4 regions of the Rahnella perminowiae genome follow, and region 1 is predicted to be linked to each of the others. Evidence: predicted binding sites of a transcription regulator. Region 1 holds the regulator's gene; each other region holds the start of a gene.
What was found. The regulator PurR, encoded in region 1, represses purine synthesis genes. The targets are predictions, from matches to a motif close to CANGCAAACGTTTGCNTG.
Positions count from the first base shown of each region.

Region 2: a site for PurR is predicted at 3,486-3,503, ahead of J1781_RS10620 (nucleobase:cation symporter-2 family protein). Genes of this name have one in related genera too.
Region 3: a site for PurR is predicted at 5,891-5,908, ahead of serA (phosphoglycerate dehydrogenase). Genes of this name have one in related genera too.
Region 4: a site for PurR is predicted at 4,558-4,575, ahead of glyA (serine hydroxymethyltransferase). Genes of this name have one in related genera too.

Region 1 is NZ_JAFMOT010000188.1:250,653-258,133, forward strand. Features, by position in the region: gene gloA (lactoylglutathione lyase) at 1-379, shown strand, start outside; gene rnt (ribonuclease T) at 472-1,185, shown strand; gene J1781_RS24725 (Grx4 family monothiol glutaredoxin) at 1,278-1,619, opposite strand; gene J1781_RS26375 (hypothetical protein) at 1,600-1,728, opposite strand; gene J1781_RS24730 (C40 family peptidase) at 2,082-2,978, shown strand; gene cydH (cytochrome bd-I oxidase subunit CydH) at 3,144-3,263, opposite strand; gene purR (HTH-type transcriptional repressor PurR) at 3,568-4,593, shown strand; gene punR (DNA-binding transcriptional activator PunR) at 4,629-5,534, opposite strand; gene punC (purine nucleoside transporter PunC) at 5,671-6,888, shown strand; gene cfa (cyclopropane fatty acyl phospholipid synthase) at 7,243-7,481, shown strand, end outside.
Region 2 is NZ_JAFMOT010000172.1:91,592-99,072, forward strand. Features, by position in the region: gene recG (ATP-dependent DNA helicase RecG) at 1-493, shown strand, start outside; gene J1781_RS10610 (PTS sugar transporter subunit IIC) at 727-2,052, shown strand; gene gltS (sodium/glutamate symporter) at 2,108-3,319, opposite strand; gene J1781_RS10620 (nucleobase:cation symporter-2 family protein) at 3,558-4,949, shown strand; gene J1781_RS10625 (AsmA family protein) at 5,104-6,798, shown strand; gene fabY (fatty acid biosynthesis protein FabY) at 6,865-7,481, opposite strand, start outside.
Region 3 is NZ_JAFMOT010000161.1:46,251-53,731, forward strand. Features, by position in the region: gene ubiH (2-octaprenyl-6-methoxyphenyl hydroxylase) at 1-123, opposite strand, end outside; gene pepP (Xaa-Pro aminopeptidase) at 125-1,441, opposite strand; gene J1781_RS06060 (YecA/YgfB family protein) at 1,502-2,074, opposite strand; gene zapA (cell division protein ZapA) at 2,328-2,657, shown strand; RNA gene ssrS (6S RNA) at 2,705-2,888, shown strand; gene J1781_RS06075 (5-formyltetrahydrofolate cyclo-ligase) at 2,928-3,524, shown strand; gene asr (acid resistance repetitive basic protein Asr) at 3,796-4,269, shown strand; gene serA (phosphoglycerate dehydrogenase) at 4,569-5,807, opposite strand; gene rpiA (ribose-5-phosphate isomerase RpiA) at 6,158-6,820, opposite strand; gene J1781_RS06095 (LysR family transcriptional regulator ArgP) at 7,048-7,481, shown strand, end outside.
Region 4 is NZ_JAFMOT010000181.1:47,893-55,373, forward strand. Features, by position in the region: gene J1781_RS16090 (sorbitol dehydrogenase family protein) at 1-55, shown strand, start outside; gene J1781_RS16095 (GMC family oxidoreductase) at 82-1,683, shown strand; gene J1781_RS16100 (cytochrome c) at 1,694-3,094, shown strand; gene hmpA (NO-inducible flavohemoprotein) at 3,159-4,349, opposite strand; gene glyA (serine hydroxymethyltransferase) at 4,678-5,931, shown strand; gene J1781_RS16115 (3-phenylpropionate MFS transporter) at 6,095-7,255, shown strand; gene csiE (stationary phase inducible protein CsiE) at 7,252-7,481, opposite strand, start outside.

The DNA of each region.
Region 1 (7,481 bases):
TGGCGATCTGCAACGTGCTATCAGCTTCTATACCGATGTTTTAGGTATGCGTTTGCTGCGTACCAGCGAAAACACTGAATATAAATATTCTCTGGCTTTCGTCGGTTACACCGAAGAAAGTGAAGGTGCAGTGATCGAACTGACCTATAACTGGGGCGTCGACAGCTACGACATCGGCACCGCTTACGGTCATATCGCATTGGGCGTTGATAACGTTGCGCAAACATGTGATGACATCCGTAATGCGGGTGGGAAAGTGACCCGTGAAGCGGGCCCGGTCAAAGGCGGCTCCACTATTATCGCGTTTGTTGAAGATCCGGACGGTTACAAAATCGAACTGATCGAATCCAGACACGCAGGACAGGGGCTGGGTAATTAAATTTCCCCGACCACCGACTGGGGCGCAATCGCGCCCTTTTTTATTGCCTGATTTTTGCCACAACCCTGCAAGCGGCGGCAAAATTTGTCATAATGCGCGCTGAATTCGATGAAGATAAGAAACTAATGGCCGAGAATAGTGACATTAACGCCCTGAGAGGCCGTTTTCGTGGTTTTTATCCCGTGGTTATCGATGTAGAAACCGCCGGATTTAATGCCAGAACCGATGCGCTGCTGGAAATTGCAGCGATCACGCTGAAGATGGATCAGGACGGCTGGCTGCAAAGCGATGAGACCGTGCATTTCCACGTCGAGCCTTTTGAAGGTGCGATACTGGTGCCGGAAGCGCTGGCATTTAACGGTATCGATCCGACCAATCCGTTACGCGGCGCAGTCAGTGAATATGAAGCTCTGCATGAGATTTTCAAAGTCATCCGCAAAGGAATGAAAGAGCAGAACTGTAACCGTGCGATCATTGTGGCGCACAACGCGAATTTTGATCACAGTTTCCTCATGGCAGCGGCCGAACGTGCCGGGCTGAAACGTAATCCGTTCCACCCTTTTGCTACGTTTGATACTGCCGCGCTAAGCGGGCTGGTACTCGGGCAAACGGTGCTGGCAAAAGCCTGTATCAGTGCGGGTATCGATTTTGACAGCAGCCAGGCACATTCTGCGTTGTATGATACCGAGCGCACGGCCGAGTTGTTCTGCGAACTGGTAAACCGATGGAAACGCCTTGGCGGCTGGCCTCTGGTGCTTTCAGACGAACAAGCCGAAGACGAAACGGCGTCTGAAGAAAATCAGTAATGACGACTTTCCGGCGGACTGAAAACAAAAAAGAGCGACATCATGTCGCTCTTCATATTTTCCGGTCGAAAAGCCGGTGATCTTCCGTAGTATTACTCTTCAGAAGATTTGTATTTCTCAGCAGTTTCTTTGATCAACTGCTGCAGCTCGCCGCGCTGGAACATCTCAACCACGATGTCGCAGCCGCCAACCAGTTCGCCGTCCACCCACAATTGTGGGAACGTTGGCCAGTTAGCAAACTTTGGCATCTCAGCACGGATGTCCGGGTTCTGCAGGATATCCACGTAAGCAAAACGTTCGCCACAGGCAGAAAGCGCCTGAACAGCCTGAGCAGAGAAACCGCAGCTTGGCAGTTTTGGCGAACCTTTCATGTACAGCAGAATCGGGTTTTCAGAAACTTGCTTCTGAATCTTTTCAATAGTTGGAGTAGTCATTTCTTGCTTCCTCAAGCCGGTACAGGCTGTCACGATCATTGCTCTTCACGCGCAGCACAAAGAGACGGTGTACAATCACAATACCTTCTATTGTAACGACGGCAGCCATCAGATAAAAACGCCATTTTTTGTGGGGTCTTTCTCAGTGCTGACAATTTATTTAACCATTTTTAGCGGGTGCGCTCAGGCTCACATATTTAAACATTCATCGGGAATAACATTTCCGGCGTTCATCAATCCGATCTAATTTGCAGAATTCCACTGATTAACTCAAATATTAACATCATGAAAAACGGTCATTTTTTTGACTAAAAATGGCGGTTATTTCGACATAAAAAAAGCTATTAACTTTTTCTCACAATATGATCTAGAATCGAGGCAATTCGTGCTTTTTTGTCGGGTTCTTTTAGGCAATACTCTGACATCCCTGATGTTTAACCTACCACTCATGGTAACGAAGCTATGCGCTTACTGTTCACGCTTTTTGTGCTGCTCTTTACCCAGCTGTTTTTAAATATGGCACATGCGTCGCCACAGACTCGTGTCTCTGCCGATCAGCGTAAAAGTCATGTTAATCAGGCTGCGCCGGAAGAACGACGAAAGCGAAAAACGGTTGCTGCGAAAAACAGTAAAAAAACGAAAACCGCGCCCGTCACAGAACAAAAAACTCAGGATAAGAATTCGAAGAAGAAAGTGAAAAGCACCGAACTGGTTAAACGAAAGACCACGACGGAGAGAAGCGCCAAAACGCGGGCCGAAAGTAAAAAAGAAAAGACACTCAAGACCACGCGGGCCGAGAGCAAAACAGAGAGACATAGCAAAACCCGTACCCTCGCGAAAAACAGCACGGAAAAGGCCGGTAAAAAAGAAGCCTATGGCCGGCACCGTAAAGGTAAGAAATTCGAAGAAGACAGCAAACCGATTACGCTAAGTGCAACACATAAAAAACGCTATCAGCATGCTCAGCAAACGGCCATGACCAAACTGATGCACCAGGTAGGAAAACCGTATCGCTGGGGCGGAACCTCGCCGAATACCGGTTTTGATTGCAGCGGCTTAGTTTATTATGCCTACAAAGATTTGATCCGTATAAAAATGCCACGTACAGCAAATGAAATGTATCACCTGCGCGATGCCGCTCCGGTCAAACGCGGCGAACTTGAAAGCGGTGATCTGGTGTTCTTCAGAATCAATAACCGCGGCGCGGCAGACCATGTTGGGGTTTACGTTGGCAACGGCAAGTTTATTCAGTCTCCAAGAACGGGCGAAGACATTAAAATTACTTCTCTTGGCGATGATTACTGGCAAGACCACTATGTAGGCGCACGTCGGGTAATGACCCCTAAAACGATCCGATAATAAACAATTCGTTAAGTCTGAAGGTTCGCTAATCAGCCATTGAATAGCATTTAACGAAGCGTTTCTGCAGGGAAGAACATCGGCGGTAACGGTCACTGCGTAACATTGAAAAGGGCGACGCCTGTGACAGGCGTCGCCCTTTTTTATGGCGGATCACTTATTGAATCAGTTCATTATTGCAGTGAAGCTGAAAGCGATAATCATAAGCAAAGCGCATACCGTGGTGATCAACGATAATTTCAGGTTGCTGTCCATCAAACCCCCTTTCGGATCAAATTGTGGCATTTCTTAATACCACACTCATTGTGTGCCAACGCATTTTCTCATAATTAACCTTTAAAATCTTGTGTTGAATGACAATGCGTTCCTGAGAATTTTGCTTCCACTTTCCTGCATTATAAGAGAAAATTGTCGGTTAACACGTCTGTGTGCCGGTCGATTTCACCCGAGAGCATTTCGCGCCTCATTCTGAAGAATCCACCCAATGATTTCACTGCCCTTTGAGAAGCCAGCAGTTAAATCCTCGCAGGCAAACGATTAACATAATGCTAACGTGCTGAAGCACGTGAGTTCAGGAGTCATTGTTTACATGGCAACGATTAAAGATGTCGCAAAGCGCGCTGGCGTTTCCACTACAACCGTGTCGCACGTCATCAATAAAACACGTTTCGTCGCCGAAGAAACCAAAGAAGCGGTTCTCCTTGCAATCAAAGAGTTACATTACTCTCCGAGTGCTGTAGCCCGCAGTCTGAAGGTCAATAACACTAAAACCATCGGCCTGCTGGCCACCTCAAGCGAAGCGCCCTATTTTGCCGAAGTGATTGAAGCCGTGGAAAACAGCTGCTTCTCCAAAGGCTATACGCTGATTTTGTGTAACTCGCATAATAACCTGGAGAAACAACAGGCCTACCTGCAAATGCTGGCGCAAAAACGCGTCGACGGCTTGCTGGTGATGTGCGCGGAATACCCTGATGAATTGCTCAATATGCTCGAAGAGTACCGCTCGATTCCCATGGTGGTCATGGACTGGGGTGAAGCACGCAAGAACTTTACCGACAGCATTATCGATAACGCTTTCGAAGGTGGTTACATGGCCGGTCGTTATCTGATTGAACGCGGTCATCGTGATATTGGCGTGATCCCCGGGCAACTGGCGCGTAATACCGGCGGCGGCCGCTTCCAGGGTTTTGTGAAAGCACTGACTGAAGCCAATATTCCTCTTCGTGACGAATGGGTAGTTCAGGGTGATTTCGAACCAGAGTCTGGCTACCAGGCAATGCATAAGATTCTGATGCAAAAGCATCGTCCGACTGCCGTGTTTTGCGGCGGCGATGTGATGGCAATGGGTGCAATTTGTGCCGCAGACGAACTCGGCCTTCGCGTTCCTCAGGATATTTCCGTGATCGGGTACGACAATGTGCGTAACGCCCGTTACTTCTCCCCGGCGCTGACAACCGTGCATCAGCCGAAAGAACGTCTGGGTGAAATGGCCTTTACGATGTTACTGGACAGAATTGTCAGTAAGCGTGAAGAGTCCCAGACCATCGAAGTGCATCCGAAACTGGTCGAGCGCCGTTCAGTCGCCGACGGCCCGTACCGTGATTACCGTCGTTAACAAATCACAAACGCCTGCCTGTGCAGGCGTTTTTTCTAATCGCGCAGCCATTCCTGATTCATGGTGTCTGTATCGCCCATGTATTCCAACAGCCAGCTCAGTGAAGGTGAAGGATTGCTTTGATCCCACGTCAGGCAGCACGGGCTGTCAGGGAATATATTCTCCAGTGCCAGCACCTGTAATTTTCCCTGTTCAATCCACGGCATGACCTGGTGAACCGGCATCATACCCACGCACAATCCTTCAGTCAGGCATTCCAGCGCACAGGTCCAGTCCGGCACGACCAGACGCCGCTGGTTATCGAGCGTCCAGGTATCACGCTTCGGCAATGTCCGGGAAGTATCTTCCAGGCACAATGCCGGATAAGGTCGCAGTTGATCATCGTTCAGCGCACCGGATAGCTGCGCCAGCGGATGTTGCGGGCTGACGACACAATGCCAGTCCATAAATCCCATATCACGAAAACTGAAGCGCCCGCCAACCGGTATCGCGCGCGTAGCGCCGATCGCCACGTCTGCACGCCCGTCGACCAACGCATCCCAGACACCGTTAAACACTTCCGAGTGAATAATGAGTTCGGTATCCGCAAAATGGCGATAAAAATCGAGCACCAGACGCCGTGTCCGTGCGGGTTTGACAATCCGGTCGACCGCCACACGTAATTCGCCGCGCCAGCCGTTCGCCACCTGCTGACACTGCCGGCGGGTGGCTATCATTTTTTTTGTCATAACCCGTGCTTCATCGACAAAAACCTTTCCCGCTGGCGTCAGCACTACGTCACGATGTCGACGCTCAAACAACGGCACGGCCAGCCATTGTTCAAGCTGGCGGACGGTGTAACTGATGGCAGAAGGCACACGGTGTAAGTCCTGCGCAGCTGCACTAAAACTGCCGGTTCTTGCGACAGCATCAACCACTTCGAGAGCGTATTCTGACCACATAATCCAGCCTTCAATTTTTTTGATAGCAGAGTGCAAATATTAACGTTTCACAAGCCTGTTATCAAAGCGTTAAACTCCGCCCCCGGTATGAAATCTGCGTCACATCATCTGCAATAAATAAATTAACGAGACAATAATGAAACCCTCCTTTGGATTTATGCTCTATCTTGCGGGTCTGAGCATGCTGGGCTTTTTAGCCACCGATATGTATCTGCCTGCGTTCAGTGCCATGCAAACCAGTCTGATGACCAGCCCCGGGATGATCAGCGCAAGTCTGAGCATTTTTCTCGGTGGATTTGCTGTTGGTCAGTTGCTGTGGGGGCCACTGTCGGACAGAATCGGCCGTAAACCGGTATTGCTTCTTGGTCTGATACTTTTTGCGTTCGGCTGTCTGGGTGTTATCTGGGTTGAGAATGTACGCGCTCTTCTGGCTCTGCGTTTCTTACAGGCCATAGGCGTGTGTGCTGCCGCAGTCACCTGGCAGGCTATCGTTGTTGACCGTTTTTCTGCCGATGTGGCAAAAAAAACTTTTGCCAGCATTATGCCGTTAGTGGCGCTTTCTCCGGCTCTTGCACCGTTGCTGGGTGCCTGGGTGCTCAATCATTTTGACTGGGAAGCTATTTTTGCCCTGCTGACCGTCGTTGCCATCGCTTTAGTGCTGACGACGCTGACTCTGCGTGAAAACAAACCGGCAAAAGACGCAAAGGCAGATAAAACCGGCTTTACGACTTTATTGAAATCGCCTGTTTACAGCGGGAATGTCATGATTTATGCCGCCTGTTCAGCGGGTTTCTTTGCGTGGCTGACGGGCTCACCGTTTATCCTGAGCGATATGGGCTATTCACCCGGTGCCATCGGGCTGAGCTATGTTCCGCAGACTATCGCTTTCCTGCTCGGTGGTTTTGGTTGCCGTGTTCTGATCAACAGGCTGGACGGCAATAAAATTCTGCCATGGTTACTGACTGGTTACGGCATCAGTATGGTGGCCTTGTTCTGTGTGGCTATGTTCACAAATGCCGGGCTGACAAGTTTGCTGATCCCTTTCTGTCTGATGGCTTTGGTGAATGGTGCAACCTATCCAATTGTTGTCGCAAATGCATTAATGCCATTTCCTGCTAATACAGGTAAGGCGGCAGCGTTGCAGAATACCTTGCAGCTTGGGCTTTGCTTTCTTGCCAGCATGCTGGTTTCCGCATTTATTGTGCACCCGCTCATGGCGACAGTCACGATCATGCTGTCTACACTATTGTTGGTAGTTTTGGGCCGCTGGCTCTCTTTACAGCATAAAAATGTGCGAGACGATGAGCAGCCACCGGAGCAGGAAACTCAGACTCTGCATGCAAATCAACAGTGATAATACCCTAATGTAACAGTCACTTAGCGGGCATTTTCATTGATTACGATTTACTATTGAGAATGCCTGCCAGCGAGCCTATACTCAACAAAACTAAATAAAATAGCATTTTTACAAAACTTTTATTACATACTTAAGCCAGACGCGCGGACGGTGTCACACTTATTTTTTGAATACTTTTCACGGATGATTTTCCTGCCCGTCTTCCGGCGCGCAGGCGTTCTTCTTAATTTCCTCTGTTGGTGTCGAATATCGGGCGAGACGCTAGTCGTCTGTTCTCATAAAGACCTGCAAAAATAGCCTTTGCTTTTCCCGGCAGGTTAATAAGTCAGAAGAGAAAGTGATGGAGAAGCTATGAGTTCATCGTGTATAGAAGACCAAAGCATTCAGGACAATCAATGGTATCGGATCGCCAGTGAGATGCTGGCGATGGCAGATATTCAGGTAAACGGTAATCGTCCTTTCGACCTTAAAGTAAAAAACACTGACTTCTTTAAGCGTGTTTTACAGGAAGGTTCTCTGGGCCTCGGTGAAAGTTACATGGACGGTTGGTGGGAATGCGACCGTCTGGATATCTTTTTCCAGCGTGTTAT
Region 2 (7,481 bases), on a different contig from region 1:
GGAAAAGCAGTCCGTCATGCAGGCCTTCAAACAAGGTGAAGTACAACTTCTGGTGGCAACGACTGTCATTGAAGTCGGCGTTGACGTCCCGAACGCCAGCCTGATGATTATCGAAAACCCGGAGCGTTTAGGGCTGGCCCAGTTACACCAGTTACGCGGGCGCGTGGGTCGTGGTGCCGTGGCTTCTCACTGTGTTCTGCTCTATAAAACGCCGCTCAGCAAAACAGCACAGAAACGTTTGCAGGTTTTACGCGACAGCAACGACGGCTTCGTTATTGCTCAGCAGGATTTAGAAATCCGCGGGCCAGGTGAACTATTGGGCACGCGTCAGACGGGCAGTGCCGAGTTTAAAGTCGCTGACTTATTACGTGATCAGGCGATGATCCCGGATGTACAGCGCATTGCACGTTATCTGCAGCAGCAATTCCCTGACCATGCCCAGGCCCTGATTGAGCGCTGGCTGCCAGAAAGAGTCCGTTACACTAACGCCTGATCTCTCTTCTCGCTCATTCACACTTCATCAAATCATTATTAATAATGATGTTTTGTTTTCAACATATTCTCTTCCCTTTTCCCCATTGCGTCTTCAAAACAGCTTTCCGCTCAGGTTATTTGATAACCTTCACAGAGTGGGGCAAAGCAGGTAACCGGTTCCACACCCCGCCACTACACTGATGATTATTAAGGCAACCCTGTCTGATGTCCTCAACATAAGGTCAAATCATCATGAGTATCAGTCAATCCCTCTTTACCTTTATAGAACAAAAAATCAGCCCCTTTGCCGCACGACTGTCTTCACAGCGACATGTCATGGCGGTACGGGATGGCTTTATTTCAGCAATGCCCTTTATGATTGTGGGTTCGTTTTTACTGGTTTTTGTTCACCCGCCGTTCTCGCCTGAATCGTCCTGGGGCTTTGCCAGAAACTGGCTGGCGCTCTCGGCAAAATATGAAGTGCAGATCCTGACGCCGTTCAATATGACGATGGGTATCATGTCCATCTATATCTCGGCATCGATCGCCTACAATCTGGCGAGAAGTTATAAACTCGATCCGTTCATGACCGCAATGCTGGCGCTGATGTCTTTCCTGCTGGTCGCAGCACCGCAGATTGATGAAAAGATGTCGACGGCAGCGCTGGGCGGCGTGGGGATCTTTACCGCCATTCTGGTGGCAATTTATGTCACCGAACTGACGCGGTTACTGAAAAAATACAATATTGGTATCCGTTTACCCGAACAGGTGCCTTCAAACATTAAGCATTCGTTTGATTTGCTGATCCCGATTGTTGCCGTGGTGATTACGCTTTTCCCGCTGAGCTTACTGGTACAGTCAGGGTTTGATATGTTGTTGCCACAGGCGATTATGGCCCTGTTTGAACCGCTGATTTCTGCCGCAGACTCACTGCCTGCAGTACTTCTCGCCGTGCTGATTTGCCACCTGCTGTGGTTTGCGGGCATCCATGGCTCGGCCATTGTTTCCGGTATGTTGCAAGCTTTTTGGTTAACCAATCTCGGTCTGAATCAGACTGATCTCGCTGCCGGTTTACCCATGACACACATCATGACCGAGGCCTTCTGGAATTTCCTGATCGTTATTGGCGGTTCAGGAGCGACGATGGGGCTGGTGCTGTTATTCTGCCGAAGTAAATCAGCACATCTGCGTACGATGGGGAAACTCAGCCTGGTGCCAAGTTGTTTCAATATCAATGAGCCGGTGATTTTTGGCACGCCTATCGTCATGAACCCGGTATTTTTCATCCCTTTCCTGCTGGCACCGATGGTCAATGCTGTTATCGCCTATTTTGCCGTTTCGACGGATATTCTTCCGCACATGATTTCACTGGTTCCGTGGACATCGCCGGCACCGGTGGGTGCGGCATGGGCAATGGGCTGGGATTTCAAAGTATCAATACTGGTCATACTACTGATGGCGCTGTCGATGGTGATTTATTACCCGTTCTTCAAAGTTTATGAGAAGCAGTTACTGACGCAGGAGAAAACCGCTGAAGCCGAACCGATGTTCACTAAAAAAGCGGACGCAGCACAATAAACCTGACGGGAAGGAATGAGTCAGGCACAGAAGCGACGTTTCTGTGCCTGTTTTTTTAACTGATCGCCGGGAATACGGGCAACATCAGATAGAGTTTAATCACAATCGCATTAGCAATATCAATGAAGAACGCCCCCACCATCGGCACCACCAGAAACGCAAGGTGCGAAGGACCAAACTGATTGGTGATCGCCTGCATATTGGCAATAGCCGTCGGGGTAGCACCCAGCCCGAAACCACAGTGTCCTGCCGCCAGCACCGCTGCATCGTAGTTTTTTCCCATCACGCGATAAGTCACGAAAATTGCGTAACACGCCATCGAGAGCGTTTGCACGATAAGAATCGCCATCATCGGCAACGCGAGAGATGCCATCTCCCATAATTTAAGACTCATCAAAGCCATGGCGAGGAACAGCGACAAACTGACGTTACCCAGCACGGATACCGCACGGTCAAAGACACGGTAAAAACCGAGCCATGCCAGTACGTTACTCATGATAACGCCCACGAAGAGCACGCAGACAAAGGTTGGGATTTCAAAGGCCGAACCTTGCAACATGCTGGAGGTATATGTGCCTGCCATCAGGCAAATCGCGATCAGGGCGATAGTTTCCACCATCACCAGTGGCGTAATCATCCTGCCAATTGACGGTTTCTCAAATGCGCTCGGATCGACCGTATCTTCAGGATTTCCGTTGGGGGAGGAGGAATGGCTAACCAGATAGCGCGCCACCGGACCGCCAATAATACCGCCAAGAACCAGTCCAAAAGTCGCGCAGGCCATAGCGACTTCTGTGGCATTTTCAAAGCCATAACGCTCAATAAACAGTTTGCTCCATGCCGCCCCGGTGCCATGCCCGCCGGAAAGGGTAATCGACCCCGCCAGCAATCCCATCAGCGGATCCAGCCCCAGCATTTTCGCCATACCGATGCCGATGGCATTTTGCAAAAGCAGTAAACCCAGAACAACAAAGACCAGCAGAAACAGCGATTTCCCACCTTTCCGCAGGCTTGCCAGGTTAGCGTTAAGACCGATCGTGGCAAAAAACGCCAGCATCAGTGGCTCTTTTAAAGACATGTCGAAACCGACTTCCCAGCCGAACATCTGATTAGCGAGCAGCAGCAATAAAGCGACCAGTAAACCACCGGCAACAGGTTCAGGAATGGTGTATTTCTTGAGGAATTTGACCGACTGGACGCATTTTCGTCCTAAAAGGAGTACCAACGTGGCAGCAACCAGGGTGCCGTAGGTATCGAGTTGAATCATTGACGAACTCCATTCTGAAATAAATCCAATAAAATTATTGGCTTATAAAATTTACACTGACATATTTTTTCCCAGAAACTGAATTAGAAGTCATACACACTACATCAGGCAAGAAAAACAGGTCATAAATCCCACCCAATCCCAAACCTGCTGCGGAAAATCCCGCTTAGCAAACGATTGCTTTTGTCGCTGATTTCTATAAAAATGCCCGCTTTGCCGCTTATTGGAATGCCACAGCATGAGTTCGCAAACCGCAGAACAAGAAACACAGCAACCCGATCTCTCCCGCCAGCAAAAAAGTGAACTGATTTACCGGCTCGAGGACCGTCCGCCATTACCACAGACATTATTCGCCGCCTGTCAGCACTTGCTGGCGATGTTTGTTGCGGTAATAACACCCGCATTGCTGATTTGTCAGGCGCTGGGTTTACCTGCACAGGATACGCAGCACATCATCAGCATGTCGCTGTTCGCCTCCGGTCTGGCCTCTATTTTACAGATTAAGACCTGGGGACCGGTCGGCTCGGGTTTACTCTCTATTCAGGGCACCAGCTTTAACTTTGTGGCACCGCTTATCATGGGCGGGATGGCGCTGAAAAATGGCGGTGCGGATGTGCCGACCATGATGGCGGCGCTGTTCGGTACGCTGATGCTGGCTTCCTGTACCGAAATCATTCTTTCCCGTTTCCTGCATCTCGCGCGCCGCATTATTACGCCGCTGGTTTCCGGCATTGTGGTGATGATTATCGGGCTGTCACTCATTCAGGTCGGTCTGACGTCTATCGGCGGCGGTTATGCGGCCATGAGCGATCACACTTTTGGGGCACCGAAAAATCTGCTGCTGGCTGCTGTTGTGCTGGTGGTGATTATCCTGCTAAACCGTCAGCGCAACCCTTATCTGCGTGTCGCGTCTCTGGTTATCGCGATGGCCGTGGGTTATCTGGTAGCCTGGATGACGGGCATGTTGCCAACCGTCGCGCCAGCCACACAAAGCAACTGGATAACATTACCGACACCGTTGTATTACGGTCTGGGTTTTGACTGGAATCTGCTGATCCCGCTGATGCTGATTTTCATGGTGACATCACTGGAAACCATCGGGGATATTACGGCCACTTCAGACGTTTCTGAACAACCGGTCAGCGGCCCGCTGTATATGAAGCGCATAAAAGGTGGCGTGCTGGCCAATGGTCTGAACTCAATGCTTTCTGCAGTATTTAACACCTTCCCGAACTCCTGCTTCGGACAAAACAACGGCGTCATTCAACTGACCGGCGTTGCCAGCCGTTATGTTGGTTTTGTGGTCGCGCTGATGTTGATTATCCTCGGGCTGTTCCCTGCCGTTGCAGGATTTGTGCAGCATATTCCTGAACCGGTGCTGGGCGGTGCCACCATCGTGATGTTCGGTACTATTGCCGCTTCAGGTGTGCGTATTGTTTCCCGTGAGCGTCTGAATCGCCGCGCGATTATGATCATGGCGCTTTCTCTCGCCGTCGGCATGGGGGTTTCACAGCAGCCGCTGATCCTGCAATTCGCGCCAGACTGGCTGAAAACCCTTCTGTCTTCTGGCATTGCGGCGGGCGGTATTACTGCGATTGTTCTGAATCTGGTTTTCCCTCACGAAAAGTGATCACGGGATGTAATCTGTGTGCAACAGCGGCAGTGGGTCTGGAACCCCTGCCGTTTTTTATTGCCTCCGTTCTGCTAACCTGTTGAGAAAAGTCGCTGTTTGCGGCATAAACAAAGAATCTTTTTTCCACTTTCCCGTTACAGGGCTCCAGACGATGAGATTTATCGGTAAAATTTTGCTGACGTTCGCCTTACTTCTGGTGCTGGCGATCGTGCTGGTGTACGTCCTATTACAAACCCGCTGGGCGGCTGGCTGGGTCAGCCGCTGGGTCAGCAATAACAGCGAGTATCGTCTTTCCGTGGAGAAACTCGACCATAACTGGTCGTCGCCGGGTCGCGTGACGTTAACCCATGTGATTTTCGGGCAGAAGAATCAACCGGAAGTGCTGAATGCCGGTGAAGTTGATCTGGATTTAAGCTGGCGGCAAATCACCGAACCGCGCTTTTTCGATCGCGTCGTTTTGGTCAACGGACGCCTCAACGTCAGTCCCTCCTCAATCAGATTGCCGTTGCAGGCCAATACTTTGCAACTGAGCAAGATGGCGCTTACCGGCAATGCCGCGGGCTTAGACATTCAGGGCCAGCAAATTAACGCCGGTATTTCGCCGTGGCAGCCAAAATCCAGTCAACTATTAGGGGATAAGGCTGACTTCCAGCTGAGCGCTGCCGGCCTGACGGTCAACGGGCTGGCAACCGAAAATGTGCTGATTCAGGGTAATATCGATCATAAAAATCTGACGCTGAGTAATTTTGGCGGCGATCTGGCCCGCGGTCAGTTAACGGGCAAAGCCACACAGGCCGCCGACGGTAGCTGGAACATTGAAAACCTGCGTCTGAGCAATGTGCGCCTGCAAACTTCAAAACCGCTTTCCGCTTTCTTCGATGACTTCCAGACCCTGCCAAAAGTGACTATTCAACGCCTTGATCTGATTGATGCCCGTTTGCAGGGAACGGACTGGGCATTCAGTGACGTTGATTTATCCGTGCAGGATCTGACGCTCGAAAAAGGCGACTGGCAAAGCGACGAGGGTGAAATCACCCTGAATGCGACCGATATGATTGATGGGAATCTGCATATTCAGGATCCGATCATTAGCCTCGACCTTTCGCCGCAGGGTATCGCTATCAAACAAGCCACGGCGCGCTGGGAGCGCAGTTTATTGCGCACGACCGGTAACTGGCTGCGCGCCAACAAACGTCTGCAGCTTGATGAGGTTTCCGTTGCGGGCCTGGAATACACACTGCCGGAGAACTGGAAACAACTCTGGAACCAGGCGCTGCCAGATTCGCTGTCTGAAGTCTTTATCAGCCGGTTTATTGCTAACCGGAACCTGATTATTGATATCAATCCGCAGTTCCCCTTCCAGCTGACCGCGCTTGATGGCCTTGGCAATAACCTGCTGCTGGCGCGTAATCATCAATGGGGGATCTGGAGCGGTAAACTGAATCTGAATGCCAGCGAAGCAACGTTTAACCGCAATGACGTGCGTCGCCCTTCCATCACGCTGGAGGCGAACGACCGACAGGTGAATATTTCAGAGCTGAGTGCCTTTACCAAAGAGGGATTGCTGGAAGCCAGCGCGACGGTTGATCAGCAGCCACAGCGTCATTTCTCTATGAAAATGACCGGTCGCTCCGTACCGGCAAATCAGCTGGAAAACTGGGGATGGCCACATGTTGCACTGGAAGGTAATGCCAATATGCAGCTGAATCTGCAAGGACAAATGCCGGCAAACGTTGATTACAAACCGACGCTCAGCGGTACATTGCAGATAAACGGCAGCCAGACAATTGAACAGAGGATGGTGAACGGATTGGTTTCCGGTGCACCCGCGTCCGCAGCCCCTTAGTTCTGATCAGAACCGTAAATATAAAAAGGCACCGCAATGCGGTGCCTTTTGTTTGCGCGGAACCGGTCAGTTAATCTCAGGCTCCAGCGGTGCGCCGGGCGCGGCGGGCAGCACGAGATAGGTGCCTTCAAACACTGCGCCGTCGATCTCATCGCCATATAAATTCACTTCGAGCTGCACGCGCGCTTTACGCCCGCGAGCCAGACGGTCGAGATCACCGCGAACAGAACCCAGGTCAGCCACGGCACGCGGCCTGCCGGTCACCGGCATGCTGTAACGAATGTGTGCATCAGCCAGCACAATGGTGCCGCCCAGATGACGTTCGCGCAGCAGCAACCAAATCAGCCCCCAGCCGGTCAGCGTTGCCAGCGAAAATAGACTGCCCGCAAACAACGTATGGTGCGGATTCTGGTTGCCCGTTTCCGGCATCGTGGTGACAAATCGCTGGCCGGTGTACTGACTGATACGCACGCCCATTTTTTCACTGAGCGGGATATGATCATACCAGGCCTGTTGCAGCTGGCCGCACCAGTCGGGGCGATGCAAAATATCATCCAGCGTTTCGATGGGTTTAATCATCAGAAAATGGCGAACCGGCGTTGTTTGCGGCGTGGTGATTTCGCCCTGATTCATAAAGCCCAGTTTGGCAAAGAAATCCACAGCATCTTCACGGGCGCTACAGA
Region 3 (7,481 bases), on a different contig from region 1:
CCCGTGATGCTCCGGCGCAGTGGCTTCCACCAGATGCACCGGCAAACGTCCCTGCGTCAGTGCAGAAATCGCCAGCGCCAGCGTGGCACCGGTCATTCCGCCGCCAACAATTACAATACTCATATTATTTCTGTGCCGCCGCCATTAACGCTTCAATATCATCGGCTTCTTTCACCACATCGCCGGTCAGAATTTCAATACCGGTAGCGGTGATCAGAATGTCGTCCTCGATGCGGATACCGATACCGCGGTACGCTTCCGGTACGTCAGCGTCCGGCGCAATATACAGGCCCGGTTCAACGGTCAGCACCATGCCCGGTTCCAGCGTCCGGCTGCGATCAACTGAACCGTAATGGCCGACGTCATGAACGTCCAGTCCCAGCCAGTGAGATAAACCGTGCATGAAGAACTGGCGGTGAGCCTGTTCAGCGTAAAGGGTTTCAACATCGCCTTTCATGACACCGAGTTTTACCAGACCTTCAATCATCACGCGTACTGCCGCTTCGGTCGCAGCCTGAATGCTGCTGCCCGGGCCGAAGACTGCCAGCGCTTTATATTCTGAGGCCAGCACGATGTCGTAGATTTCACGCTGCGCTTTACTGAATTTACCGTTCACCGGGAAAGTACGGGTGATATCACCGGCATAGCCCTGATATTCACAACCGGCGTCGATCAACACTAAATCGCCGTCACGCAATTCACATTCGTTTTCGGTGTAATGCAGGATGCAGCCGTTTTCGCCTCCGCCCACAATGGTGTTGTAGGAAGGGTAACGCGCGCCATGACGGTTAAATTCGTGGTGAATTTCACCTTCAAGCTGATATTCGAACATGCCCGGGCGGCATTTTTCCATCGCACGGGTATGCGCCAGCGCAGTGATATGTCCGGCGCGGCGCATGATGGCAATTTCTTCAGCCGATTTGAACAGGCGCATATCATGCACCCAGGGACGCCAGTCAGTCACAGTGGCAGGCGCGGAGAGATTCTGGCGGAAGCCTTTGCGCAATTTTTCCATGGCACGGTTAACGATTTCATCCGCATACGCGTAATCGCCTTGCGCGTGATACACCACATCGAGGCCATTAAACAGCAGATGAAGCTGGTCGTTGATATCATCAAAAGGCAGTGCTTTGGTCACGCCAAGTTTGGCGGGCGCGGCTTCCTGACCTAAACGACGACCAAACCAGATTTCAGCGGTGAGATCACGGACACGGTTAAACAGGACGCTGTGATTATGATTTTCATCACTTTTCACCAGGATCAATACCGCTTCCGGCTCATTGAAACCGGTGAAGTACCAGAAATCACTGCTCTGACGATACGGATATTCACTGTCGGCACTGCGTGGGGCTTCCGGCGCAGAAAAAATTACCGCAGCGCTGCCCGGTGCCATCTTCGCTAACAGCGCCTGACGACGATTCTCGTACTCTTGCTGAGTCATCACACCTTCTCCTGAAATCGTTTTAATGAGTGCAATCGCTTTATTTAATGCAACGTACGATTAATGCAACGTACGGTGATTTTCCGCAGCCGTCGGGCGACTGTGACCAAATTCACCAAAGCACAGGATGGCGGCGACACGGACATACTCCACCACTTCCTCTAAAGATTGTGCCAGCTGTTCCTGATCTTCATCTTCGTCGTAACCCAGTTGTGCGATGCTGCGTAAATCGTCGATCGCCTCACCCACTTCGCCTTTCACTTTGGCCAGTTTTGGCTGCATCATGCCCAGCCCGAGCAGGAAATGGTTCACCCATCCGGCCAGCGCATCGGCACGCTCAAAGACGTGTTTTTCATCGTCTGGCATCAACATTTTGAATTCGAAGCTGTCATCCTCGAGGGTGTCTGACGTCACTTTGCGCAGTTGTTGCAGCAAATCGGCCAGCGTGTGCGGGAAGGCTATGCCTTCGTTAGTCAGGTCATGCACGATCGTCAGCCAGCTGCCATCGCGATTGCCACCGCACAGCAAACCACTGATCAAACCGTGCATTTCTGCTGCGGTCAAAGCAACCGATTGTTGTTTCAGGTTTTGATCCAACGAATCGTAAGTAGGGTAAGTATTCTCAATAGACATGCGCATTCGCCATCGTTGGCAGGTTAAGTTCGTGTTATGCTACCACCAAGGTCTGTCGTAGTACCAGATTAGCAGCCCGTGATTGGGTGGTCTTAGGCATGAATGGCACGCCCTGAGCAATCGGGCAGCAATCAGTCGGTCATGGGGTTGTAACCTGGTATTGAGATAGTTATAGTGGCGCCCGCTTCCAACATCCTGCGCCAGGTCGTAGTGGTCACGTTGGGGCGGACGAATAAATCAGCAGGAAGGTGGCATGTCTGCACAACCGGTAGATATTCAAATTTTTGGTCGCTCTTTACGGGTGAATTGTCCGCCAGAACAACAGGAAGCACTGAATCTGGCAGCTGAAGATCTTAATCAGCGGTTGCAAGATCTGAAAGTTCGCACTAGAGTCACCAATACCGAGCAACTGGTATTCATCGCGGCATTGAACGTATGTCACGAACTTGCTCAGGAAAGGTTGAAAACTCGCGATTACGCATCCAATATGGAACAACGTATCCGGATGTTGCAACAAACCATCGAGCAGGCATTGCTCGAACAAGGCCGGATCTCTGAACGTGAAGGGGCGCCTTTCGAATAACACACGTTGCTGACTGACTGGTCACAGGTTGTCAGAAACGGTAAAAAATTTCTCTGAGATGTTCGCCAGCGGGCCCGTCCCCTGAGCCGATAATTAGTACCAACAGAATGTGATGATCCGTAATCGGTGCGCATGCTCGGCCCGTCCGAGAAGCCTAAAGATTGCGACAGCACGTTCACCTTGAACCATGGGTTCAAGGGTTACAGCCTGCGACGGCATCTCGGAGATCCCCCTTTCTTTGCGGTACATCCCTTTCTGGTGTTTGTATCTATGTCTTATACTCCTCTGTTCGCATCAGCCCGACAAATTCTCCGCAGTGAAATACGCCAACGCAGACAGGCTCTGACTGCTGAACAGCAAACTGATTTTGCCCTTAAGGCTGCAGAACGCGTCGCAACCCACCCGAAGATTATGTCCGCCTCTACAGTTTCTTTGTTTCTGTCATTTGATGGTGAGCTGGATACCGCACCGTTGATCGGCCGCTTGTGGAACGAAGGCAAACAACTCTGCCTGCCGGTGCTGCACCCTTTCTCGCCCGGAAACCTGCTTTTTTTGCGTTATACGCCCGACACGCCGCTGGTGCGTAATCGTCTCAAAATTCTGGAGCCACAACTGGATGTCACTCAGGTTATTCCGCTGCCGCAACTGGATATCATCCTGACGCCGCTGGTCGCCTTCGACAGTGCCGGGCAACGCTTAGGTATGGGGGGAGGCTTTTATGACCGCACACTTGAGCGCCGGGAAGCGGGCGGTCCGTATCCGATAGGTTTGGCGCACGATTGTCAGCATGTCGATGCCTTACCGGCTGAACACTGGGATGTACCATTACCTGAAGTCATCACGCCCGGAAAAGTGTGGGTCTGGTGATGCCAGGCAATATAAATTCACTGCAGGTAAGGTGTCAGCCGGAAACAGAGCATATCACTTATTAGTATGTTGTAACTAATTGCAGCCTCCGGCATCTCCTCTTTTGTCAGAAATAACCAACCCTTTGAAATAAAGCATATTTACCGCTTATACATACCGTTACACGCCGAAACCAATCACTCACGGACAACAGGGTTCGTCACGCCTATTATTCTCACATCGGCCCCGCAGTGGGGTAGACACATAAACCAAGACTCCTGAGGAATTAAACATGAAAAAAGTATTAGCTCTGGTTGTAGCCGCTGCAATGGGCCTGTCTTCTGTCGCTTTCGCTGCTGAAACTACAGCAACACCGGCACCTGCTGCCACAGCAACTACAGCGGCTCCGGCTCATGCGACTAAGCATAAAGCACACAAGAAACCTGTTCAGAAAGCGCAGGCTGCCAAGAAACACAAAAAAGCAGCGAAGAAAGCACCGGTCGCTCAGAAAGCTCAGGCTGCTAAAAAACACGTGAAACACGCTAAGAAAGCCGCTCCGGTTGCACAGAAAGCCCAGGCTGCTAAAAAACACGTGAAACACGCTAAGAAAGCGGCTCCGGTTGCACAGAAAGCCCAGGCTGCTAAAAAACACGTAAAACATGCTAAGAAAGCGGCTCCGGCTGCACAGAAAGCCCAGGCTGCTAAAAAACACGTAAAACATGCTAAGAAAGCTGCTCCGGCTGCAAAAGCTACCCCGGCAGCATAAGAAGTAACGAAGAAGTCTTCGTGAGCATCGCTGCTCGCGCTTATCAAGACTGTTAATTTAACACCCGGTTCGCCGGGTGTTTTTTTCTCCGTTTATCCGCCCGAGGTACTGACAGATGATCCTGCGCCGCTACCTGTTCGAAATCACTTTTTCATCAGTGATCCTCTGTGGTCTGATCACCCTGTCTTTTTACTTCTGACGTTTTGATTCCCGCGTTCACCTGCGGATATTGTTTATTACCCTGATGCCAGAAACAAAAAACCGCCTTCCGGCGGCTTTGTCATTTATGGCTGATATGCTCAGTAAAGCAAACGGGCACGAATGGTTCCCGGAATTGCCTTCATCAGTTGCAGTGCGGTATTCAGCGTCGTGGTATCTGTTTCAGCATCGATAACGACATAACCGATTTCAGGGCTAGTTTGCAGATACTGTGCGGCGATATTAATCCCTTGCTCCGCGAAAATCTGGTTGATGCTGGTCAGCACCCCCGGACGGTTTTCATGGATATGCAACAGACGGCTGGCTTTCTCGGTATGCGCAGGCAGAGAGGCTTCTGGGAAGTTAACTGCTGACAGGGTTGAACCGTTGTCAGAGTATTTCGCCAGTTTACCTGCCACCTCAAGGCCGATACCTTCCTGCGCTTCCATTGTCGAGCCACCGATGTGCGGCGTCAGCAGGACGTTGTCGAATTCACACAACGGAGAATTGAACGGATCACTGTTGGTCGCCGGTTCTTCCGGGAAGACGTCAATCGCCGCGCCGGAAAGATGTTTGCTGCGCAGTGCATCACACAGCGCCGGAATGTCGATAACGGTGCCGCGTGAGGCATTGATTAGCAGCGCGCCCGGTTTCATCCGGGCCAGCTGCGCCTCCGAAATCATGTCTTTCGTACCGGCAGTTTCCGGCACATGCAAGGTGACCACGTCGCTGGTGTTAAGCAATTCTTCCAGCGTCGCAATCGGCTGCGCATTACCCAATGGCAGTTTGCTTTCGATGTCGTAATAGAAGACGCGCATCCCCAGGCTTTCCGCCAGGATCCCCAGCTGCGTACCAATGTGGCCGTAACCAATGATCCCCAGACGCTTGCCACGCGCTTCGAATGAACCGACTGCCAGTTTGTTCCACACACCACGGTGCGCTTTCGCATTCGCTTCAGGAATACCGCGCATCATCAGCAACATTTCGCCCAGCACCATTTCCGCAACCGAACGGGTATTGGAGAACGGTGCGTTAAAGACCGGAATACCACGACGGGTCGCAGCTTTAAGATCCACCTGATTGGTGCCGATGCAGAAACATCCAACAGCCACCAGTTTTTCTGCTGCCTGGAACACTTCTTCAGTCAGCTGAGTACGCGATCGGAGTCCAACAAAGTGCGCGTCACGGATCGATTCTTTCAGCGATTGCGTGTCTAAAGCACCTTTGTGAAATTCAATATTGGTGTAACCCGCGGCACGGAGTGTATCAACCGCACTTTGGTGGACGCCTTCCACTAACAAAAACTTAATCTTGTCTTTCTCAAGTGATACTTTTGCCATTTCCCGACCCTATAATTTTCTGACTGAATTCAAACTGCATGGTGACTGCTCACAGTCAACATAACAAAAAATCCGCCATCATCAATACAAACGATTGCCTGCCCCCCAGCAGAAGGCTCAGCGCACCTGTTGGTTTTTAGCATTTCATGCTGGTTAGATTTTGCTGAGCCAGACGTTCAGGAGGAGAAACACAGGAATGTGACATAAGTCACCAAATTAAAGCTTTTAAATAAAAGATGATTCAGTCGGAAAATTATCATCTTCATAACATTGCGTTATGACAGCGGGATGACGAGGCGGAGACTGGCTGCCCGGGACAAAAGCAGCCAGATCTTCTGCTTATAGGCTGATTACTTCAGTTTGATGGTTTTGACACCTTCGGAAGTCCCGACCAGCGCCACATCAGCCCCCCGGTTGGCGAACAGACCGACAGTCACCACACCGGCAATACTGTTGATCTTATTTTCCATCGCGACAGCATCAAGAATATTCAGGTTGTGCACATCCAGGATCACGTTGCCGTTGTCTGTCAGTACATTCTGACGGTATTCCGGCAGGCCGCCGAGTTTCACCAGTTCACGCGCCACGTAAGAACGAGCCATCGGGATCACTTCAACAGGCAACGGGAATTTACCCAACACATCCACCTGCTTAGAGGCATCCACAATGCAGATGAATTTTTTGGCAATCGCGGCAATGATTTTTTCACGGGTCAGCGCCGCGCCGCCGCCTTTGATCATTTGCATTGCGCCATTGATTTCATCTGCACCGTCAACATACACATCCAGCGAATCCACTTCGTTGCTGTCGAAAACATGGATGCCTAAGCTTTTCAGTTTTGCAGTTGAGGCGTCGGAGCTGGAAACGGCGCCTTCTATCTGGCCTTTGATGGAACCCAGTGCATCGATGAAATGCGCGGCAGTGGATCCGGTGCCGACACCGACAATGGTGCCCGGCGTCACGTAATCCAGCGCGGCCCAACCGACTGCTTTTTTCAATTCTTCCTGCGTCATAATGGCTTCTCTGTCTGATAACACGAAAGTGGCGTGAATGGTTCGGTGAAACGAAGAGTGCGGGTGATTATAAAGCATGTCCCGGCAGATTGGGCAGTCAAGAGCGTGACCAGATCACACTTATTAAGTGCAATTGTGTTGCAAACACCCCGATTTTCCTCACCACAAAACCTGACAATCTGTGGCATAGTGTCCCGATAACATTGAATCCAAGGGACAGAACTCCGATGAAACGCCCGGACTATAGAACGCTGCAGGCACTGGACGCGGTGATCCGTGAGCGCGGTTTTGAACGCGCAGCACAGAAGCTTTGCATCACACAATCGGCAGTCTCTCAGCGCATTAAGCAACTGGAAAATTTGTTCGGCCAGCCGCTGCTGGTCCGTACCGTTCCCCCGCGTCCGACTGAACAGGGGCAGAAATTGCTGGCCTTGTTACATCAGGTGGAATTACTGGAAGAAGAGTGGCTGGGCAGCGACAGCAATCACGAAAGCAACGATACACCGCTGTTGCTTTCACTGGCAGTCAACGCCGACAGTCTGGCAACCTGGTTACTGCCTGCGCTGAAATCGGTACTGGTCGATTCCCCTATCCGTCTTAATTTACAGGTGGAAGACGAAACCCGAACGCAGGAGCGCTTGCGTCGCGGCGAAGTCGTCGG
Region 4 (7,481 bases), on a different contig from region 1:
TCCGCCGAGCTATGCCTACGGCGCTTACGGTACCTGGGCAAAACAGCCCGTCTGAAAATAACGTTCCAAAAGGGTTAAGCAATGAGTGAACAACTTTCCGCTGACGTCGTCGTCATCGGCTCAGGGATCTGCGGCTCGCTGGTCGCACAGCGTCTGGCAAAACAAGGTATCTCCGTGATTATTCTGGAGTCCGGCCCGCGCATTGACCGCGGAACGCTGACTGAAAACTTCCGTAATTCGCCGCGTAAAAAAGACTTTATGTCGCCGTATCCGTATTCCGACTGGTCGCCACATCCGGTGTATAAACCGGAAGATAATGATTATCTGCAACAGCAGGGGCCGTATCCGTTCCCGGCGGAATATATCCGTATTATGGGCGGCACCACCTGGCACTGGGCGGCACAGGCGTGGCGTGTTCTGCCAAACGATATGAAGATCAACACGCTGTACGGTGTCGGGCGTGACTGGCCGTTGTCATACGAAGAACTGGAACCGTTTTATTACGAAGCTGAAGTGAAAATGGGCGTCTCCGGTGCACCTGACAACGGCTCACCGCGCAACCAGCCCTTCCCGATGGAACCGGTCGCCGAATCCTGGCTGCAACAGCGTTTTCGTGAGCGACTGGCACCTGGCGGTTATGACGTGATTGTTAACACTACCGCGCGTAACAGCCGTAACTATGACGGACGTCCGGCCTGTTGCGGTAACAATAACTGCATGCCGATTTGCCCGATCGACGCACAATATCACGGCGGCATCGCTGCGCAGGCTGCTGAGGCGGCGGGCGCAAAACTTATTACCAACGCCGTGGTTTACCGTCTGGAACATGACGAAAAAGGCCGCATTGTCGCCGCGCATTATTATGATCCGGATAAAGGTGAGCATAAAGTCACGGCGAAAAACTTCGTTCTGGCAGCCAACGGCATTGAAAGCCCGAAACTGCTGCTGATTTCTGCCAGTGATAAATATCCGGACGGGCTGGCAAACAGTTCCGGCACCGTCGGGCGTCACCTGATGGATCACCCGAGTAATTCTCTGACGTTTGAAACCGAAGAACCGTTGTGGGCAGGGCGCGGGCCGATGAGCCCGGCTTCAATCAACAGCCTGCGCGACGGCGATTTCCGTAAAGATTACGCCTCGTTCCGTATCGATATCGCCAACTCTTCCCAGGTGCAGTCGGTCACGCAGGATTTGCTGGCGGAAGGCGTCTACGGCATCAGTCTGGATAACGAAATTCGTCGCCGGGCGTCGCACCAGACCAGTCTGAAAAACGTGATGGAACAGCTGCCCAATTACGATAACCGCATCATTCTCAGCGATAAAAAAGACAAACTGGGTATTCCGAAACCGGCAGCGATTTACCACATGGATGATTATGTGCATCGCGGTATGGCGCGTGCGGTGAAGGAATACACCGAAATTGCCCGACTGATGGGGGGCACCAACTTACGCTTCAGTAAGCCGGGCGTTTACGGCAACAACCAGCACATCACCGGCACGATGAGCATGGGTCATGACCCGAAAGATTCTGTGGTAGATGCATTCGGCCGCACCCATGACCATGAAAATCTGTTCATCACCAGTACCGGCGTGATGCCAACCTCGGCCACGGTCAATTCCACGCTGACCGCTGTTGCGCTGGCATTACGTACCGCTGATCATCTTGCCAAAACCGCGCTATAGGCTGACTGACATGACTCTGAACCGTTTCACTTACAAACGTCTGACGGGCGCGTTGCTGGCCTTTGGCCTGAGCCTGACTGCGGGCACGGCTTACGCCGCGTTATCGCCGGAGCAGGATGCGCTGATCAGGAAAGGCGAATATATCGCCGTAGCCGGAGACTGTGTGGCATGCCATTCCACCGAAGGTGGCAAGCCGTTTGCCGGCGGCCTCGGGCTGGCGACGCCGCTGGGCACCATTTATTCGAGCAACATCACACCCTCTAAAAAAGACGGTATCGGTAATTACACGCTGGAACAGTTTGAACATGCAGTGCGCGACGGCGTGCGCGGCGATGGCGCGAATCTGTATCCGGCGATGCCCTACACCTCGTATGCCAAAATCAGCGATGACGATATGAAAGCGTTGTATGCCTATTTTATGCAGGGTGTGTCACCGGTGGATGTGCCATCAACGCCGACAGCATTGCCGTTCCCGTTCAACGTGCGTCTGTCGATGGCGGGCTGGAACTTGTTGTTCCTCGAAAAAGGGGCGTTTAAAGCCGATCCGTCGAAAAGCGATCAGATCAACCGGGGGGCCTATCTTGGCGAAGCACTCGCACACTGCAGCACTTGCCATACGCCACGTAATGCGCTGATGGCAGAGCAGGGCGATAAAGCGCTGAGCGGCAGCAGTCTGGGCACCTGGTTTGCACCGAACATTACGTCGGATGCGGTCAGCGGTATTGGCAACTGGAGCACGGATGAAATTGCCGGTTACCTGAAAACGGGTCACGCACCGGGCAAGGCGCAGGCGGCAGGGCCGATGGCTGAAGCGATTGACCACAGCCTGAGCCATCTGAGCGACAGCGATTTGCAGGCGATAGCCGTCTGGCTGAAACAAACCACACCGGTCAGTCAGGAAGGACAGGCGAAAGCCGCCGATCAGTTCGGATCACCGGCGAATTATGTCGATACGCTGCGTGGCGTTCCGCGTCCGGCTGACGCCGGAAAAATGACCGGCTGGCAGGTGTATGACGGTTATTGTGCCAGTTGCCATCAGCCCGACGGGCGTGGCAGCAAAGACGGTGGCCTGCCGTCGCTGATGAATAACACTGCGCTGGGACATCTGAACAGCGACAATCTGGTGATGGCGATTTTACATGGCGTGCAGCGCGGGCCGGAAAACAAAGATGTCGCGATGCCGGCCTTTGAGCATTTACTGTCTGATACGCAGGTCGCTACGCTGAGCAATCAGCTGTTGCAGCAGTTTGGCAACGATCAGGCGAAAGTTACGCCGGAGCGGGTGAAAGAATTGCGTGCAGGCGGCAAACCTTCGCCGCTGCTGGAACTGGCGCACTGGGGAATGGGCATTGCCGGGCTGGTGGTTATCCTGCTGATTGCTTTATTCTTTATGCGTCGCCGTCGTCCTTAATACCTGCTGACGCAGCAATAATAAAGGCTGACATTCTGTGTCAGCCTTTTTTTTCGTGCAGGGATTAAATCACTTTATGCGGGCCGAAACATTCGTAGTGAATGTTAGCTTCGCTGATGTTCATCGCCAGCAGTTGTCTGGCGACGAACTGCATAAAGCCCACCGGTCCGCACAGATAGAAATGCATGTCCGGGGTGCTCAGTGACCCGCTGACTTTGCTCAGATCCATCAGTCCCTGATACTGGAAATCTTCTCCGGGTAAATCATCAGCCTGTGGCAGGTTATACCAGACATGATGTTCCAGTTGCGGCAGGCTTTCCTGCGCGTTTTTCACTTCACCGGCAAACGCATGCACCGCGCCGTTTTCCGCGGCGTGCAACCACTGAACCGGGGCAGGGTGTCCGCGCTGTGCCAGTGTGTTGAGCATGCCTAACATTGGCGTCTGACCGACACCGGCGGATATCAGCGCCACCGGCGTGATATCGCTGATGTCCATAAAGAAATCACCGTGCGGGGCGGCGAGATGAATAATATCGCCCGGTTGCGCGAAATTATGCAGGAAGTTGGACACCGCACCTTGCCCTTCGCGTTTTACCGCGATGCGGTAGCTTTTGCCATTCGGTGCCTGCGTCAGAGAATACTGACGGATTTCCTGATTCTCCAGTGAAGCATCACGAATATACACCGCCAGATATTGCCCCGGTTTGAAGTCCGCCACCGGTTTACCATCGACAGGCTCCAGCACGAAAGAGGTAATGAGCTCACTTTGCGGTTGTTTTTCGGCAATACGGAATTCACGCGTACCGTGCCAGCCACCGGTTTTTTCTGCACTGTCCTGATAAATTTCAGCTTCACGGTTGATAAACACATCCGCCAGCACGCCATAGGCTTTGCCCCACGCATCCAGCACTTCCTGGCCCGGACTGAACATTTCATCCAGCGTTGCCAGCAGGTGAGTCCCGACAATATTGTATTGCTCAGGCTGAATGGTAAAACTGGTGTGTTTCTGCGCGATGCGCTCCACGGCAGGCAGCAGCGCCGCCAGGTTTTCAATATTGGCGGCGTAAGCGCAGATGGCATCGAACAGCGCCTGACGCTGATCGCCGTTGCGCTGGTTGCTCATATTAAAGATGTCTTTCAGCTCGGGGTTATGTGTGAACATGCGGTCATAGAAGTGTGCGGTCAGTTTCGGGCCAGTCGCAGCGAGCAAAGGGATAGTGGATTTAACGGTGGCGATAGTGGCTGAATCAAGCATGGTGAACTCCGGCTCTGTGAGAATTTTATATAACATGTATTTAAAATGCATGTTATATAAACCGACTATTGCTGTAAACCCCCCTAAAGGGGTAAGGGCTTTCCCCCGCAGGGGTCGGGTCACAAAGCTGAAATTTGTGCATGACCGGGTGAATAAATATCTCTTGATTATGGGCAGAGGTTCGCAGATCAAAGCCTTGCTGTATCTGGAGCCAATCGTTTGCCTAAAAACCTCAAACTGACCCTATCCGAAGGCCGCTTAAACATTTACACTGTGGCGCAGAACCCGGAAGGGGCTTTTTTTTAGTTTGTTGAGTCAGGAGATGCGGATGTTAAAGCGTGAAATGAACATTGCCGATTATGATGCTGAGCTGTGGGCAGCAATGGAAAAAGAAGTTGTTCGTCAGGAAGAACATATCGAGCTGATTGCGTCAGAAAACTATACCAGCCCGCGTGTCATGCAGGCTCAGGGTTCGCAACTGACCAACAAATATGCCGAAGGCTATCCGGGCAAACGTTATTATGGTGGCTGTGAGTACGTCGACATCGTAGAACAACTGGCCATCGACCGTGCAAAAGAATTGTTCGGTGCAGATTTCGCCAACGTTCAGCCGCACTCCGGCTCACAGGCAAATTTCGCGGTGTATACCGCATTGCTGCAACCGGGCGACACTATTCTGGGGATGAACCTCGGCCATGGTGGTCACCTGACTCACGGTTCACCGGTTAACCTTTCCGGCAAACTGTATAACGTGGTGCCTTATGGCATCGACGAAAGCGGCGATATCGATTACGAAGACGTAAAACGTCAGGCCGAAGCGCATAAACCAAAAATGATCATCGGTGGTTTCTCCGCATTCTCCGGTATCGTTGACTGGGCAAAAATGCGTGAAATCGCCGACAGCGTTGGTGCTTACTTCTTCGTTGACATGGCACACGTTGCCGGTCTGATTGCTGCAGGCGTTTACCCGAACCCGGTTCCTCACGCACATATCGTGACCACCACCACGCACAAAACGCTGGCCGGTCCACGCGGCGGTCTGATTCTGGCGAAAGGCGGTGACGAAGAGTTCTATAAAAAACTCAATTCCGCTGTCTTCCCGGGTGGCCAGGGCGGCCCGCTGATGCACGTGATTGCCGGTAAAGCAGTCGCACTGAAAGAAGCGATGGAGCCTGAGTTCAAAGCTTATCAACAACAGGTGGCTAAAAACGCACAGGCCATGGTGGCTGTGGTGCTGGAACGCGGCTACAAAGTGGTATCCGGCGGCACACACAACCATCTGTTCCTGATGGATCTGGTGGATAAAAACCTGACCGGTAAAGAAGCGGATGCTGCACTGGGCCGCGCTAACATCACTGTGAACAAAAACAGCGTGCCTAACGATCCGAAGAGCCCGTTTGTGACTTCCGGTGTGCGTATCGGTACACCAGCCGTCACCCGTCGCGGTTTCAAAGAAGCCGAAGCGCGTGAACTGGCTGGCTGGATCTGTGACGTGCTGGACAACGTGAACGATGAAGCAACCATCGAACGCGTTAAACAGAAAGTGCTCGACATCTGTGCACGCTTCCCGGTTTACGCGTAATATTTGCGAAGCCGTTAAGCTGCGAAAACCCGCTCCGGCGGGTTTTTTTATGGGCATGTATCAGAATTTGTGAGCTGGCAGACATTCCTGAAGTCAGAAAGCGTCTGCGGATTGCTAGCGATTGTGAGCTTTGTCAAAGTATTGGCCTCACACCGGAGGATTTATGGAATTGCGTTCCACGCGCTGGCTTGCACTCAGTTATTTCACCTACTTTTTCAGTTACGGTATTTTTCTTCCCTTCTGGGGCTTGTGGCTCAAAGGCGAGGGGATCTCCTCCGAAAGCATCGGCCTGCTGCTCGGTGCCGGTCTGGTCGCCCGCTTTCTCGGCACGCTCATCATTTCTCCCTCCATCAAAGACCCTTCTTACCTTATTACCGGTCTGCGTATTCTGGCGCTGCTTACGCTGGCGTTTGCCGTCGGTTTCTGGTTTGGCAACGGCTGGGCATGGCTGATGATTAACATCGCCGGATTCAGTCTGTTCTTCGGTCCGCTGGTGCCGCTGACCGATGCGCTGGCAGGTACGCTACAACGGCAGATCAATATGGATTATGGCAAGGTGCGCGTCTGGGGTTCCATTGCCTTTGTGATTGGTTCGGCGGTCACAGGCAAACTGGTCGAGGTGTATGGCCATAACGCGATTCTCTATACGCTGACCGCAGGCGTGGCGGCGATGCTGCTCGGCATGTTATTGCGCCCGAGCGTGAAGCCGGCAGGAGAGCCGCGTGCAAGCGGTGCGCCGGGTATTTCGTGGAAAGCGTTGCTGAGCGAAAAACCGGTCTGGCGTTTTCTGTTATGCGTGACGCTGCTACAGGGGGCTCACGCAGCGTATTACGGTTTCAGTGCCATTTACTGGCAGGATGTGGGCTATTCTTCCACAACTATCGGTTATTTATGGTCGCTGGGTGTGGTGGCGGAAGTGCTGGTATTCACCTTCAGTAAACAGCTGTTCAGCCGCTGGTCGGCACGGGATCTTCTGCTGCTTTCGGCCGTATGCGGCGTGTTGCGCTGGACAATGATGGGGGCGTTTACCGCTTTGCCGTGGCTGATTGTGATGCAGATTTTACACTGTGGCACGTTTACGGTCTGCCATCTGGCGGGCATGCGGTTTATTGCTGCACGGCCAGGTGATCAGGTGATCCGTCTGCAATCGGTGTATTCCGCCCTGGCAATGGGGGGCGGCGTGGCAGTGATGACCATGTTATCCGGTTTCCTGTTCGAACATCTGCATGCCGGATTATTCTGGGTGATGGCGTTGCTGGCGGTGCTGGCGATTTTTCTGCGTCCGGCTGTGACGCCGTCAACGGTTGCGACATCAGCCCGTTAGGGAGCTTCGAGCAGCGAGCGGATACGTTTCCGCTGCTCTTTTGCCAGCGGTAACTGCGTGTGGATCACCAGCGGATCGGCGTCAGTGCTGCGGGTGGCGTAGGGGGTGACAATCATCGCTACGCCACTTGGTGCGCCGAATTTATAGAAATCCGCCAGCGTCTGATATTTGATGTTCAGCGGCAGCAGCGTCGCCTCGCGGATTTGCTGCTCGACGGCTTCTTCCA